DNA from 3 places in the Brevibacillus sp. RS1.1 genome. Region 1 is predicted to be linked to each of the others. Evidence: riboswitches for the same ligand, from Rfam matches in the RefSeq annotation. Region 1 holds a riboswitch; each other region holds the start of a gene.
The links. A riboswitch is a leader RNA that binds a small molecule or an ion and turns the genes downstream of it on or off. The one in region 1 is predicted to bind S-adenosylmethionine.
Positions count from the first base shown of each region.

Region 1 (4,182 bases):
CAGCCGCTTTCCCCCACAATCGCCAGCGTCTCTCCCTCCTTCACAGAAAAGGAAACCCCTCTTACTGCCTGCACCTCTCCACCGTACGTGCGAAAGGAGACACGTAGCTGATCTACTTCCAATAAAGGCTTCATGATGTACTCCCCCTCATTTCCTGATCCGTGGGTCCAGTGCATCCTGCAAACCGTCCCCGAGTGCATTGCAAGCGAACATCGTAAGCGAAATCATGAATCCCGGAAAAAACAGTCGCCACCACTGTCCGCTCAGCATAACCGCCAGCGCGTCGTTGGCCATGGTTCCCCAGCTGGCTATTGGCGCTTGCACACCCAGCCCAAGAAAGCTGAGAAATGATTCGGCGAAAATCGCGTGCGGAATCGTAAAGGTCAGGTTGACGATGATGACGCCGATCGTATTCGGCAGCAGATGTTTGATGATGATTTTGGTATGAGAGGTGCCCAGCTTTTCTGCGGCCAGCACAAACTCTTGCCGCTTGATCTGCATGATTTGTCCTCTGACCAGGCGGGCCATCCCCACCCAGCCAGTTAGCGAAAGGGCAATAATGATCGTTGTGAGGCCAGGCTCCAGAACCACCATCAGCAGGATTACCACCAGCAGATACGGAATGCTGTACAGAATTTCGGCCAATCGCATCAGGATGTTGTCTACACGGTCGCCCAGTTTGTTCCTCCCTGCCATGTAACCGGATATCCCGCCGATGCATACACCAATCACGAGGTCGATGGCTGCTGCCGCCACACCAATAAACAAAGAGATTTGTCCGCCTGCCCAGGTACGTGCCCACATGTCCCGCCCCAAGTCATCGGTTCCAAACCAGTGCTCGCCCGACAGTGGCAGATTTCCTTTCGTCAAAGACTGTTCATGTGGGCTGTGGGGAACGAGCAGCGGACCGATGATTGAGAGGGTCACCACTGCTGCGAGCAGAAAGAACCCGAGCATTGCCAGCTTGTTACTGGATACCCGTTGCAAAACCTCCTGCCAATACCCAAGACTCGGACGCTCCCGAATTTCCTCGGATAGCCGGTTTCGGTCGACTGGTCGAAACAGGGAATCCAGTTGTGTTGCCTGATTGGCCATAACGCTACTTCCCTCCACTCGTTAATCTGATGCGCGGGTCAATCACCCGATACAGCAGGTCGATGATGTACAAAGTAAAAATGAGCACAAAGCTGTAAAACACTGTCGTTCCCAAAATAACGGGATAATCGCGGTTAAAAATGCTTTCCACGAAATATTTTCCGAGCCCGGGAATGGCGAAAATCTTTTCCACCACAAAGGTTCCGGTCATCAGGTTGGCAAACAACGGACCGATAAAGGTAAGAACAGGCAGGATGGCATTGCGCATCCCGTGTCTAACGACAATGGAAAAGGTGCCAAGCCCTTTGGCCTCTGCCGTGCTTATGTATTCCTGTTGCCAAACCTCAAGCATGCTGGCTCGTACAAAACGGGCGATAATGGCGAGCGGACCGATAGCGAGCGCAAGTGTTGGAAGAATCGAGTGCTCCCAGCTCCCCCATGCAGCGACGGGTAAAAGCTCCCATTTGACCGCTAAGTACTTGATCAACAGTGGCGCGAGAATAAAACTGGGGACGGAGATCCCGATGATGGCAGCAAACATAGACAAGAAATCCAAGGTTCGATTGTGATAGAGTGCCGCTACGATTCCCAGTGTGATTCCACCTGCCAGTGCGACCGCAAACGACTGGAGTCCCAGAACAGCCGATGCGGGAAATCCCTCTGCAATCAGTGTGTTCACATCCCTCGTTTTGGACTGGATAGAGGGCCCCAAGTCAAATTGCAGCAATCCTTTTAGATAAAGCAGGTATTGTACCGTGATTGGCTGATCCAGGTTGTACTCCGCTCGCATGTTCTTCACCACTTCTTCTGGAAGCATTTTGGCATCTGATGCGAATGGATCACCTGGAATCAAGTGCATGGTCACGAACGTTACCGTGACAATCATCCACAGCGTAACGATCATGAGAAAGCCACGCTTGACTGCATAATAAAGCACGTTGTTTCCTCCTTTGAACTATACATAGTAAAATGATATGAATACTATGGATTATAAATATAGAAAACCCCTCTCCGAAAAGAAGAGGGGCGATTGCACGTTTCCCACCTTCTCATCTCGCAGAATAACTCCGCAGGAATTAGCACCGTAAGGTCAATCAGACCAAGGTTGCCGGGTTTCATCGGGCCAGTCCCTCCACCACTCTCGATAAGAATGTTCTATGAAATTTAATTTCATTGTAAAATTCTTTTTTATCTTATCATTTTACTCGGATATGTCAATGCTGTTCCATGACAATTGATTTTTCTTTATTTTGTTTGTAAAAAAAGTAAATCTTCATACACGTATGAATAGGAGGATGTCAGCCCAAATCTTAATCGTGGTGGCTAGGATCAACAAGGCAAGAATGGATTGGAGAATCCGCGTGCCCAAACATTTGCTGACCTTCGTACCGAGCGGCGCTGCCATGATGCTGGCGATTACCATGATCACGGATGGCCACAGCAATATGTCCCCTGCCATCCATTTCCCTATCGTCGATCCAATGGAAGATAGAAAAGTGATGGCAAGAGAGGACGCAATCGCAACTCTTGTCGGTATCTTGAGGATGATCAACATGATGGGAACCAAAATAAAAGCGCCCGCTGCCCCGACAATTCCGGAGGCACCTCCGACCATCAAAGCAGATAAGACAGCTGTTGGTTTATGAAAGATAACCTCTGTCGTCTGTTCCCGTTCGTCCACTCGCTTTTTTGGCAGGAACATCAAGATTACAGCAATCGTGGCCAAGATGGCGTAAACGATATTGACGGCATTTGCCGAAAGAAATTTCCCTCCATATCCTCCAAGCAAGCTCCCGACAATAATGGCACTTCCCATGTACACAACGAGCTGGTAATGAATAAGCTTATCTTTGCGCAGAGTCCAAACAGCGGCTAGGGTGGCAAAAAATACTTGGACGGCACTTATTCCGGATACTTCGTGAGCTGTGTAAGCAACGAATCCAAGGGCGGGCGGAATGTACAGAAGCATCGGATACTTGATGATGGAGCCCCCGATTCCAACGAGACCAGAAATGAACGATCCCACGAAACCGATAACAAACAGTGTGATCACTAGGTCGATAGTCATAGGCTCACCCTTTGCAGCGACTCGCTTTGATTTCGTTTTATCCTCGTTGTACTACTGTCAAGCCGTCTATTTGCCATTGTAAGATACCGCCGCTCAAATTCATTACATCCTTGAATCCGTTTGCTTTAAGAATGCTTGCGCCAATGGCAGATCGGGCACCGGAACGGCATTGTACGAGAAGCGGTTTATCGTGAGGAATCTCATCTAGCCGCATGGCGAGTGAACCAAGCATGATGTGCTGTGCATCTGGAATGTGTCCTTCCTTCCACTCAGCCAGATTACGTACATCTACTACGTGAACCTCTCTCTTTTCCACGCGCTCTGCAATCTCTAGCGGTGTTACCTCTTCAATTGTCTCGAGCGAAGACACTTCCCTTTCCATTAGCTTGGTGCTGTCGATAAAGCCTGTGACATGATCAATCCCTACAGCATGCAAGGCTTGCAAAATCTCGTCCAGCGCATCTGGGGTGGTCAGGATGTGAACGGGGCGATCGTAATCGACAATCCAGCCTGCCCAGTTGGCAAATGACTTGTTGAGGGGAATGTGAAGTGTTCCCGCCAGATGCCCCTTCGCAAATTTCTGGAAAGTTCGCGTATCGATCATCTGTCCGTTTTCCAGTGATTCCTTTACCGCTTCTAGCGAGTTGAACTCTTGAACAACAGGAAGCTCCTTGAGCAAGGCAGGGCCTTCCTTATTCACGCGTTTCATCACCGCAAAATACGTTGGCGGCTCTGGTTGTCCATCCAGGAGCGCCTGAACGAATTCCTCTTCACTCGTGTGTGACATCGCCCAGTTAAAGAGCTTTTCATAGCCAACGGTAGAAGACGGCACGGCCCCCAGTGCTTTCCCGCAAGCACTTCCTGCGCCATGGGCTGGCCATACCTGCATATAATCCGGCAGTTGCTTGAATTTTTGGAGGGACTGGAACATGGCTCTTGCACCTAACTCGGACGTCCCCTTCATTCCCGCTGCTTTTTCGAGCAAGTCCGGTCTGCCGATATCGCCGACAAAGACGAAA
Region 1 covers NZ_JABSVA010000003.1:88,941-93,122, forward strand. Annotated here, with positions in the region: gene HP570_RS10955 (ABC transporter ATP-binding protein) at 1-134, opposite strand, end outside; gene HP570_RS10960 (ABC transporter permease) at 148-1,095, opposite strand; gene HP570_RS10965 (ABC transporter permease) at 1,100-2,032, opposite strand; SAM riboswitch class I at 2,142-2,246, opposite strand; gene HP570_RS10970 (sulfite exporter TauE/SafE family protein) at 2,369-3,163, opposite strand; gene HP570_RS10975 (MBL fold metallo-hydrolase) at 3,201-4,182, opposite strand, start outside.

Region 2 (4,182 bases), on a different contig from region 1:
GCAAAAATACCCCTCAGCCGATATTTACGGAATTCAGGAGGATGTGTTTGGAAAGTGGCTGGGAACAGGCATAAGTATCATTTATTTGACCTATTTTTTTGTGTCGGCTGGAGTCATTTTACGTACCTACATTGAAGTTGTCCAAACCTGGATGTTTCCGAATTTACCAACGTGGGTTCTGTCAGGAATCATCCTGTTTCTAGCGTTTTACACAGTCGTAGGGGGGATAAGAGTCATCGCAGGCTATGCGTTTTTTTCCGTTATGGTCACGATGTGGATGATATTTGAGTTATATTTTCCCTTGAAATTTGCCAGGTGGGAATATTTGTTTCCTATCATGGACACCAGCCTAGAAAACCTGTTCAATGGAATGATTGCCATGTCTTTGACCAGTGCCGGCTTTGAGATTCTCTACGTTGCCTATCCTTATGTACAAAATAAAGAGAAGGTACACAAAAGTGTACAGTTGGGAGTGCTGGTGACGTATCTGATCTATTTGCTTGTTATGATTGTGGCGCTGGTCTTTTTTAGTCAGGGTCAGCTCATGAGAACGATTTGGGCGACACTCAATATGCAAAAGATGGTGTACCTCCCTATTCTGGAAAGGTTTGAACTGGTTGTCATTTCGTTTTGGCTTCTCGTAATTTTGCCGAATATCATGCTGTATTTGTGGGCTTCTGCCCGAGGTCTCAAGCGCTTGTTCGGATTTAATCTACGTCATTCATTGTATTGGATTATACCCGTGATCTATGTAGCCTCCTTGTCGTTGCTTTCCAGACAGCAGATGAGTCGGATGACGACTATTTACTCGCATATAACTCTGTACATTATTTACGTGTACCCCTATTTTTTGTACCTGATGGTCTGGCTGAAGCAACGAAAGCAAAGGATGAAACCAACCAGCAAAGGAGAGAGTGCCTGATGCTGCCTGTCCAAAAACATTGGATGCAGTTATCCAAGCGGTTTTTTGCCTTGTGGTGTTCATGTGTCCTTTTCCTGGCAGGCTGTTCAGATCGGCAAATTTTTGATGAGACAGGACTTGCCACGGCTGTCGGCTATGATCTGTTAAAGGATGGGGACGTTCGGGGGACAGCAATCATGCCCTCCATTAATCCAGAGGCGAAAGAAAAGATACAGGTTTTTTCAGCCATCGGTGAAACCAGTAAGGGAATTCGGGATCGGATAAATTTACAATCAGATAAAAGAGTATTGGGTGGGCAAATTCGTGTCGCACTCTACAATGAAAAATTGGCAAAGCGTGGACTTGGTAGTATCGTTGACACGTTGTATCGGGATTCCTCTATTTCCAGCAGGGTTTATCTTTGCTTATTTGAAGGCGAAACATATGATATGTTAACGCATCGCTATTCGGAAGAAGGGAATATCGGAATCTATTTATACCGTATGATTGAGCAAAATATTGAGGGGGAAAAAATTCCGTCTTCCACCATGCATGAGTTTTTTCGGTCTTATTATGACAAAGGAATCGACCCGATCATGCCGTTCATTGCAAGAAAGGGAAATGAGCTGCAAATCAAGGGGATCGGATTGTTTCAAGGGGAGCATTATGTAGGGTGGATCACACCTAAGGAAGCCTTTTTAATCAAGCTCATGCATGGAAAATTCCGCATTGGCAGCTACGATACTTCTGTCCCTGCTCATATTTTTGGCGAGGTACCCAAGAATCGCGGAAGTAAAAAAGACCGTGTGCAGCTTGTCTTTGATACGATTTCCAGCCATTCAAAAATCGAGCTGACCCAAGTATCTCCCCCGATCTTTGATATTCACATCCGATTAAATGCGCGGATTTTGGAATTAACCCTCCCACTGAAGCTAGAGAATGCAAGGTTGATGAAAATCATGGAACATGCACTGGAAGAAGAGCTCGGAAAAGAACTGCAGAAAGTAGTCCACAAATTGCAGAACCTCAATGTCGATCCCGCTGGTTTCGGGATCGTGTATCGCTCAAATAGCAGAGGGAAGGCAAATATGACGCAGGCTGAATGGAGAAAGATGTTCAAAGACGCGACATTTCGCTTTCACATAAAGTCAACCATCATCCGCAACGGCGTCATGGATTAAAAAACTTTTTCCTGCTATTACTATTGACGTGATATTTTCAAAAAGGATATAATCCGTTTTGTATCATCAAGAAATACAAAAAACGAACATAATATACGTAGATATCTTTCTTATCAAGAGAGGCGGAGGGACAGGCCCTATGAAGCCCGGCAGCCGGTTCATTTTCGAATGAACGTCGCGGTGCCAATTCCTACAGGATTTTTGGATCTTGTACAGATGAGAAGGGTGGATGCGAACGTATACATTGCGTTGCAGCCCCTTTTTCGTTTGTGAAAAAGGGGTTTTTATATTTTTATCAAGATTATGGTCGGGAGGTGGATGCGTTGATCCAACTGCGTCATTTGCATAAAAGCTATCAAGTACAGGGTAAAACCATCCCAGCGTTAACGGGGATCGACCTTTCCATAGAGCAAGGCGAAATATACGGGATTATCGGACACTCTGGTGCAGGGAAAAGTACGTTGATCCGGTGCATCAATTTGCTAGAGCGTCCAACTTCGGGGGAAGTTATTGTGGACGGCGTCGATTTGACGAAGCTGGATGAAGGGAAGCTGCAAGAAAAGCGCCGCTCAATCGGCATGATTTTTCAGCATTTCAACTTGCTGTCTTCTTCAACGGTCGGCGAAAATGTTGCTTTTCCGCTCAAGCTGGCAAAGCGTTCGAAGGCAGAGATTGATAAGAAAGTAAACGAGCTGCTGAAGCTGGTTGGCTTGGAGGCTCATAAGGACAAATATCCTTCCCAGCTGTCTGGCGGACAGAAGCAGCGTGTCGGGATCGCCCGTGCGCTCGCGAATGATCCAAAAGTGCTGCTCTGCGACGAAGCGACATCGGCTCTCGATCCGCAGACGACGAACTCCATTCTGGCTCTGCTCTTGGACATCAACCGCAAGCTGGGCTTGACCATTGTGTTGATTACTCACGAGATGCACGTCATTCGCTCCATTTGTGATCGTGTCGGCGTGATTGATGGAGGAAAGATCGTTGAGTCTGGTAACGTACTGGATGTATTCCTTCGTCCAAAGCATCCAACGACACAAGAATTCGTGGAGCAAGTAGCCGATTCTACAGAGCTGCGCGAAGCGGTCGAGCACGAAAAGGCTTCGGGGAACCGCACGATTGCTCGTGTCACCTTCCTCGGAGAAAAAACGTACCAGCCGATCCTGTTCCAAACGATGCAAGAGACAGGTACGGTATTCAGTATTTTGCAGGGAACGATTTCTCGCATGAAAGATACGCCGTATGGTCAGTTAGTGATCGAGCTGGAAGGCGATGTCGCACAGAATCAAAAGACCATCGAGACGCTGCGCCAACGTGGCTTGGAAGTAGAGGTGATATAAATGGACTGGACATTCGAAAATGTGGATTGGGCTGAAATCGGCGAAGGTACGATGGACACCCTCACGATGCTGGGCTTCTCTACTCTGTTTACCGTCCTGATTGGTTTGCCGTTGGGCATCATTCTGTTTTTGACTTCTCGCGGACAGCTTTTGCAAAACCGCACTTTTTATACGATTGCATCATTCGTTGTCAATGTATTGCGCTCGGTACCATTTATTATTCTGATGATCTTGCTGATTCCAGTGACGAAAATGATCGTAGGAACTTCACTCGGCGTACTGGGTGCCATTCCGCCGCTCGTATTTGGTGCCGCTCCGTTTTTCGCACGTTTGGTGGAAACCTCCCTGCGTGAGATTGATAAGGGCGTGATTGAGGCCGCACAATCTATGGGTGCTTCCAATTGGCAGATCGTCTGGAATGTCCTTTTGCCAGAGTCTAGATCTGGTCTAATCGCGGGTATTACGATCACGACGGTAACACTGGTCTCCTACACAGCAATGTCTGGGGTAATTGGCGGTGGTGGTTTGGGTGACTTGGCGATCCGATACGGTTATCAGCGTTTCCAAACCGATGTTATGGTTGTGACTGTTGTTATTTTGCTGGTGATGGTACAGATCTTACAGTCGCTGGGGGACCGTCTGGTTCTGAAATTCAGCCGTAAATAGGATCTTTCCATATAGATTGTCAAAAAATAAAACGAAATACATGCAAGGGGGAAATCATTCATGAAAAAGCTAGTCGTATCTGTACTTTCTACTGTGT
Region 2 covers NZ_JABSVA010000009.1:60,293-64,474, reverse strand. Annotated here, with positions in the region: gene HP570_RS23350 (GerAB/ArcD/ProY family transporter) at 1-922, shown strand, start outside; gene HP570_RS23345 (Ger(x)C family spore germination protein) at 922-2,082, shown strand; SAM riboswitch class I at 2,190-2,305, shown strand; gene HP570_RS23340 (methionine ABC transporter ATP-binding protein) at 2,406-3,419, shown strand; gene HP570_RS23335 (methionine ABC transporter permease) at 3,420-4,085, shown strand; gene HP570_RS23330 (MetQ/NlpA family ABC transporter substrate-binding protein) at 4,146-4,182, shown strand, end outside.
Region 2: another riboswitch for S-adenosylmethionine. It lies ahead of HP570_RS23340 (methionine ABC transporter ATP-binding protein); the one in region 1 lies ahead of HP570_RS10965 (ABC transporter permease).

Region 3 (4,182 bases), on a different contig from region 1:
GTTTGCGATTACTCTGTCCCCAGCCCCTTTTTTATATACACCACCGTAATCCATTTCTCGCTGGGCAAATCCCCACACTTCCCCGGAACCAAAAAGCACATCTCCGCTTTCAGCTTGCTTGAGCTCTACCCCTGTATCTATTGCAAGCCAGACTGTATCTTGACCTGAAGAGGTAACATGGCGGGTAACCAGCTTATAATACTCCTGGTACGTCAGAAAGTGGTCAAAAGATATCGCAAGCTGCGAAACCGTTCCTTCGGGCAGCTTCTCCATTGTCGTCCAGGCAGCTGAGGTGAGAGACATGGTATCCTCCGTTTCCTCCTCTGCCGGATAACGGAAAAACAACTTTTGCTCCCTGACCCCGTTCGTCCATTGCGGCTTGGCATTCACATTCCACAGCACATTCGTACTCTCAAAACGACCCGCATTCTTTTCCTCTCCCCCAACCCGCTCGCTTAGTTCCATGCTGATGTTTCCGTACAGCAATCCGACCTGTGAACCACTCCCCCCCACTCTCACACCTGGTTGAGTAAAATTGACCATCGACTTTGCAACGCGGAACAGATCTTCATGCATCAGCGACCCCACCCAGCCATTCAGAATCAGCAACACAACACCGGCCAGAAAGGGAAGCCCTATGGTGAATCCTGCGTTGGACAACCGATTTTTCCATTTCCCCCGGCGAACAATGGCACGCTGTTTTTCAGCTGACAGTGTTTCAGACTGTTTGGTTTTCGCGTTGTCCTCTTCTGTTTCTTCCCCCAACAAAAGCCTTTCCAATCGCTGTGCGTACTCTTCGTCAGCGGCTATTTCTTCCTCGAATTGTTTCGAATCCTCTGCCGTCATTTCTCCACGCAAATAAGCAAGCAGCCTTTGCTCACGTTGATTCTCGTCCGTGTTCATCACTTGCTTTCCTCCCTCCACAACTGCCGCATCTTTTGTCGTCCCCGAAACAAGGAGCGCTTGACGTCTGCCAGCTCGATTCCGAGTACCTCTGCCATTTCCGCGTAGGAAAACTGCATGGCGGACAATAAAATGACCTGTCTCTGCTTTTCCGGAAGTTGCTCCAAGTAGTCATGGGCCACTTCCCACAGCTCTTTGTTCACGACATGCTCTGCCGGATCAACCGCCGATTGATCACATCGCTCCGGCAGGGCTTCCACAAACGCAAAGCGTTGTTTTGTCTTCTTGCGATAAACATCCACGAAAGCGTGATAGGCCACCTTGAACAGCCAGGGCCGTACTTTTTCCCCACGGTAGTCGTCCAAGGAAGAGAAGGCGCGACAAAAGGTTTCCTGTGTCAAATCCTCTGCCAGCCTCTAATCTCGTGTCAGCCGGAAAAGATAGCGGTAAATATCGTTTACATGCAGCTGGTACACATCCTCCAGACCTACTTTCCCAAGCCGTTCACACCCTTTCACCCCTTACCACGAAGGAATTGTAAAAAAGTTTCATCTTCGTCTCATTTTTCTAATAATCTGCTGCACATTCTCTGCAAAAACAAGGATTGACTCCTGACAATGAACGTCATATCATGGGGGAAACGAATAACTCTTATCGCGAGCTGGCTGAGGGACTGGCCCTATGATGCCCGGCAACCGGCGCTATACCATGAATCGTACGCTCATCATGCGTACCTTGGATAGCGAAACGGTGCTAATTCCAACGGATAAGAGTCGAGATCGAGCAATTTTGGCTCGTTTCGGCTACTGACCCGAGAGATGAGAGGAGACGAGACGCTTTCATAGTCGACAACCGCCTCCCCGCTCAATGGGGAGGCTTTTTTTATTAATTCAAGGAGGATTAGGCGTACCATGAGTGAACAACGTATCCTCGTCACCTATCTCACCCAAGCAAAAGACTTGAACAAAAAAGCGCAAGCCATTGCTGTCGGCATGACAGTCGGTTCCTGGACAGACCTGCCGCTTGCCAAGCAAGCTGAGCTAGCGCCGTATCTCGGTGAAGCTGTGAGCGCGACACCGCTTGCGACACTGGAAAACGGTGAAACACGTGGTCTGATTACCGTTAGCTATCCGACTCGCAATTTTACAGCGGACATTCCATCCTTGTTAACCGGAATATTCGGCAAACTATCGATGGATGGCAAAATCAAGCTCATCGACATCGTTTTCCCTGAATCATTCCTACAGGCTTTCCCTGGACCGAAGTTCGGCATTGATGGTCTGCGCGAACGTTTAGGGGCACATAACCGTCCGCTCTTGATGAGCATTTTCAAATCGTGCCTGGGTCTCCCTTTCGACGATCTGAAGACGCAATTCCGAGCACAAGCCTTGGGCGGAGTCGATCTCGTGAAAGATGACGAAATCTTCTTTGCAGATGACCGCGCTCCTTTTATCGAACGGATCAAAGCGTTCAAGCAGATCGCACAGGAGACCGAAGCCGAAACTGGCAAGCCCGTCCTCTATGCAGCCAACCTGACTGGACCTGTGCATGAGCTGAACGAAAAAGCGAAGCGTGCGGTAGAGGCGGGGGCTGACTGCCTTTTGTTCAACGTGCTGGCCTTTGGCTTCGATGCCCTGCACCGTTTGGCAGCCGATCCTGATGTACACGTACCGATCATGGCGCATCCAGCATTGGCAGGCGCATACTATCCATCACCTGACTACGGCATCGCCACCCCGCTTTTACTCGGTACGTTGATGCGTGTAGCTGGGGCGGATTTGGTGCTTTTCCCATCCCCATATGGCAATGTCGCTCTGGACAAAACAGAAGCGTTGCAGCTCGCGAAGCATTTGACAGACCCACTGAATGGTGTACGCCGTTCTTTCCCGGTTCCGTCTGCCGGCATTCATCCGGGGCTGGTTCCACAGCTGTATCAAGACTTCGGACTCGATCAAATCGTCAATGCAGGAGGCGGAATCCACGGTCATCCCGGTGGAGCAACCGCAGGAGCGAAAGCATTCGTTGCTGCGATTGATGCAGTCACCGCAGGCCGAACATTGGAAGAAGCCTCCTCAGAATCACAAGAACTGGCGATCGCCCTGGAAAAGTGGGGTGGCGCACGATGAGTAAGAAGCTCGTCCTGTTCTGCGATTTCGACGGTACGATTACCGAAAAAGACAACATTGTAGCGATTGTCCGCAAGTTCGCTCCCCCTGAGTGGGAAGCCTTGACGGAGCAAATCCTTTCGCAAAAAATAAGCGTTCAGGAAGGGGTTGGCAAGCTGTTTCAGCTCTTGCCCTCCTCCTTGCGCCAGGACATTATTGATTTTATTGTCCATGAAGCGACCATTCGCCCGGGATTTGCTGAATTCGTGAGCTATTGCCGCGCAGAAGGCATCGAGCTGTTGATCACGAGTGGCGGCATCGACTTTTTCCTGGAGCCTATCCTAGCACCCTTCGATCTTGCCGATGTTCCGATCTACTGCAATGGCAGTGATTTCAGCGGAGAACGCATCACCATTACGTGGCCAAACGCTTGCGATGAACATTGCACGAACGGCTGCGGCATGTGCAAGACGACCATCATCCGCCGTTACGATCCAGCAACCCATTTCCGCATCGTCATCGGCGACTCCATCACTGATTTGGCTGGAGCCAAAATCGCTGATTATGTGATTGCCCGTTCCTTCCTTGCTGACAAGGCAGAAGAGCTGCAATTGCCGCATAGCAAGTTTGCCACGTTCCACGATGTGATTCGCATTTTACAGCAAGTCCAACAGGAGGTCGTCTAATTCATGACTGCAACACTCGAACAACGTCTGGATGCCTTTCGCCGTCTGGATGACGCCAAGCTGACATTTGCCCGCCGGGACTGGTTTCCCGGCACCAGTGGCAATCTCTCTATTAAAATACAAAACGATCCCTTGCAATTTGCTGTAACGGCAAGCGGCAAAGACAAAACCAAGCTGTCCCCCGAAGATTACCTGGTTGTGGATCAAGACTCTCGTCCGGTGGATGAAACTGCTCTCAAGCCGTCCGCAGAAACGCTCATCCACGCCGTCGTCTACAAAACGTTTCCGAAGGCAGGGGCTTGCTTCCACGTCCATACCGTATGGAATAATCTCATTTCCGAGCTGTACTTTGGACAACGAGCTTTCTCCATTCAAGGACAAGAGCTGATTAAGGGACTCGGAATCTGGGAAGAAAACGCGCGCATTACTGTTCCGATTGTTGAGAACTTTGCCGATATTCCGACCTTGGCTGCCGCCATTGAAAAAGT
Region 3 covers NZ_JABSVA010000005.1:298,847-303,028, forward strand. Annotated here, with positions in the region: gene HP570_RS18645 (anti-sigma factor) at 1-903, opposite strand, end outside; gene HP570_RS18650 (sigma-70 family RNA polymerase sigma factor) at 903-1,304, opposite strand; SAM riboswitch class I at 1,552-1,728, shown strand; gene HP570_RS18655 (2,3-diketo-5-methylthiopentyl-1-phosphate enolase) at 1,815-3,029, shown strand; gene HP570_RS18660 (2-hydroxy-3-keto-5-methylthiopentenyl-1-phosphate phosphatase) at 3,026-3,694, shown strand; gene HP570_RS18665 (methylthioribulose 1-phosphate dehydratase) at 3,698-4,182, shown strand, end outside.
Region 3: another riboswitch for S-adenosylmethionine. It lies ahead of HP570_RS18655 (2,3-diketo-5-methylthiopentyl-1-phosphate enolase); the one in region 1 lies ahead of HP570_RS10965 (ABC transporter permease).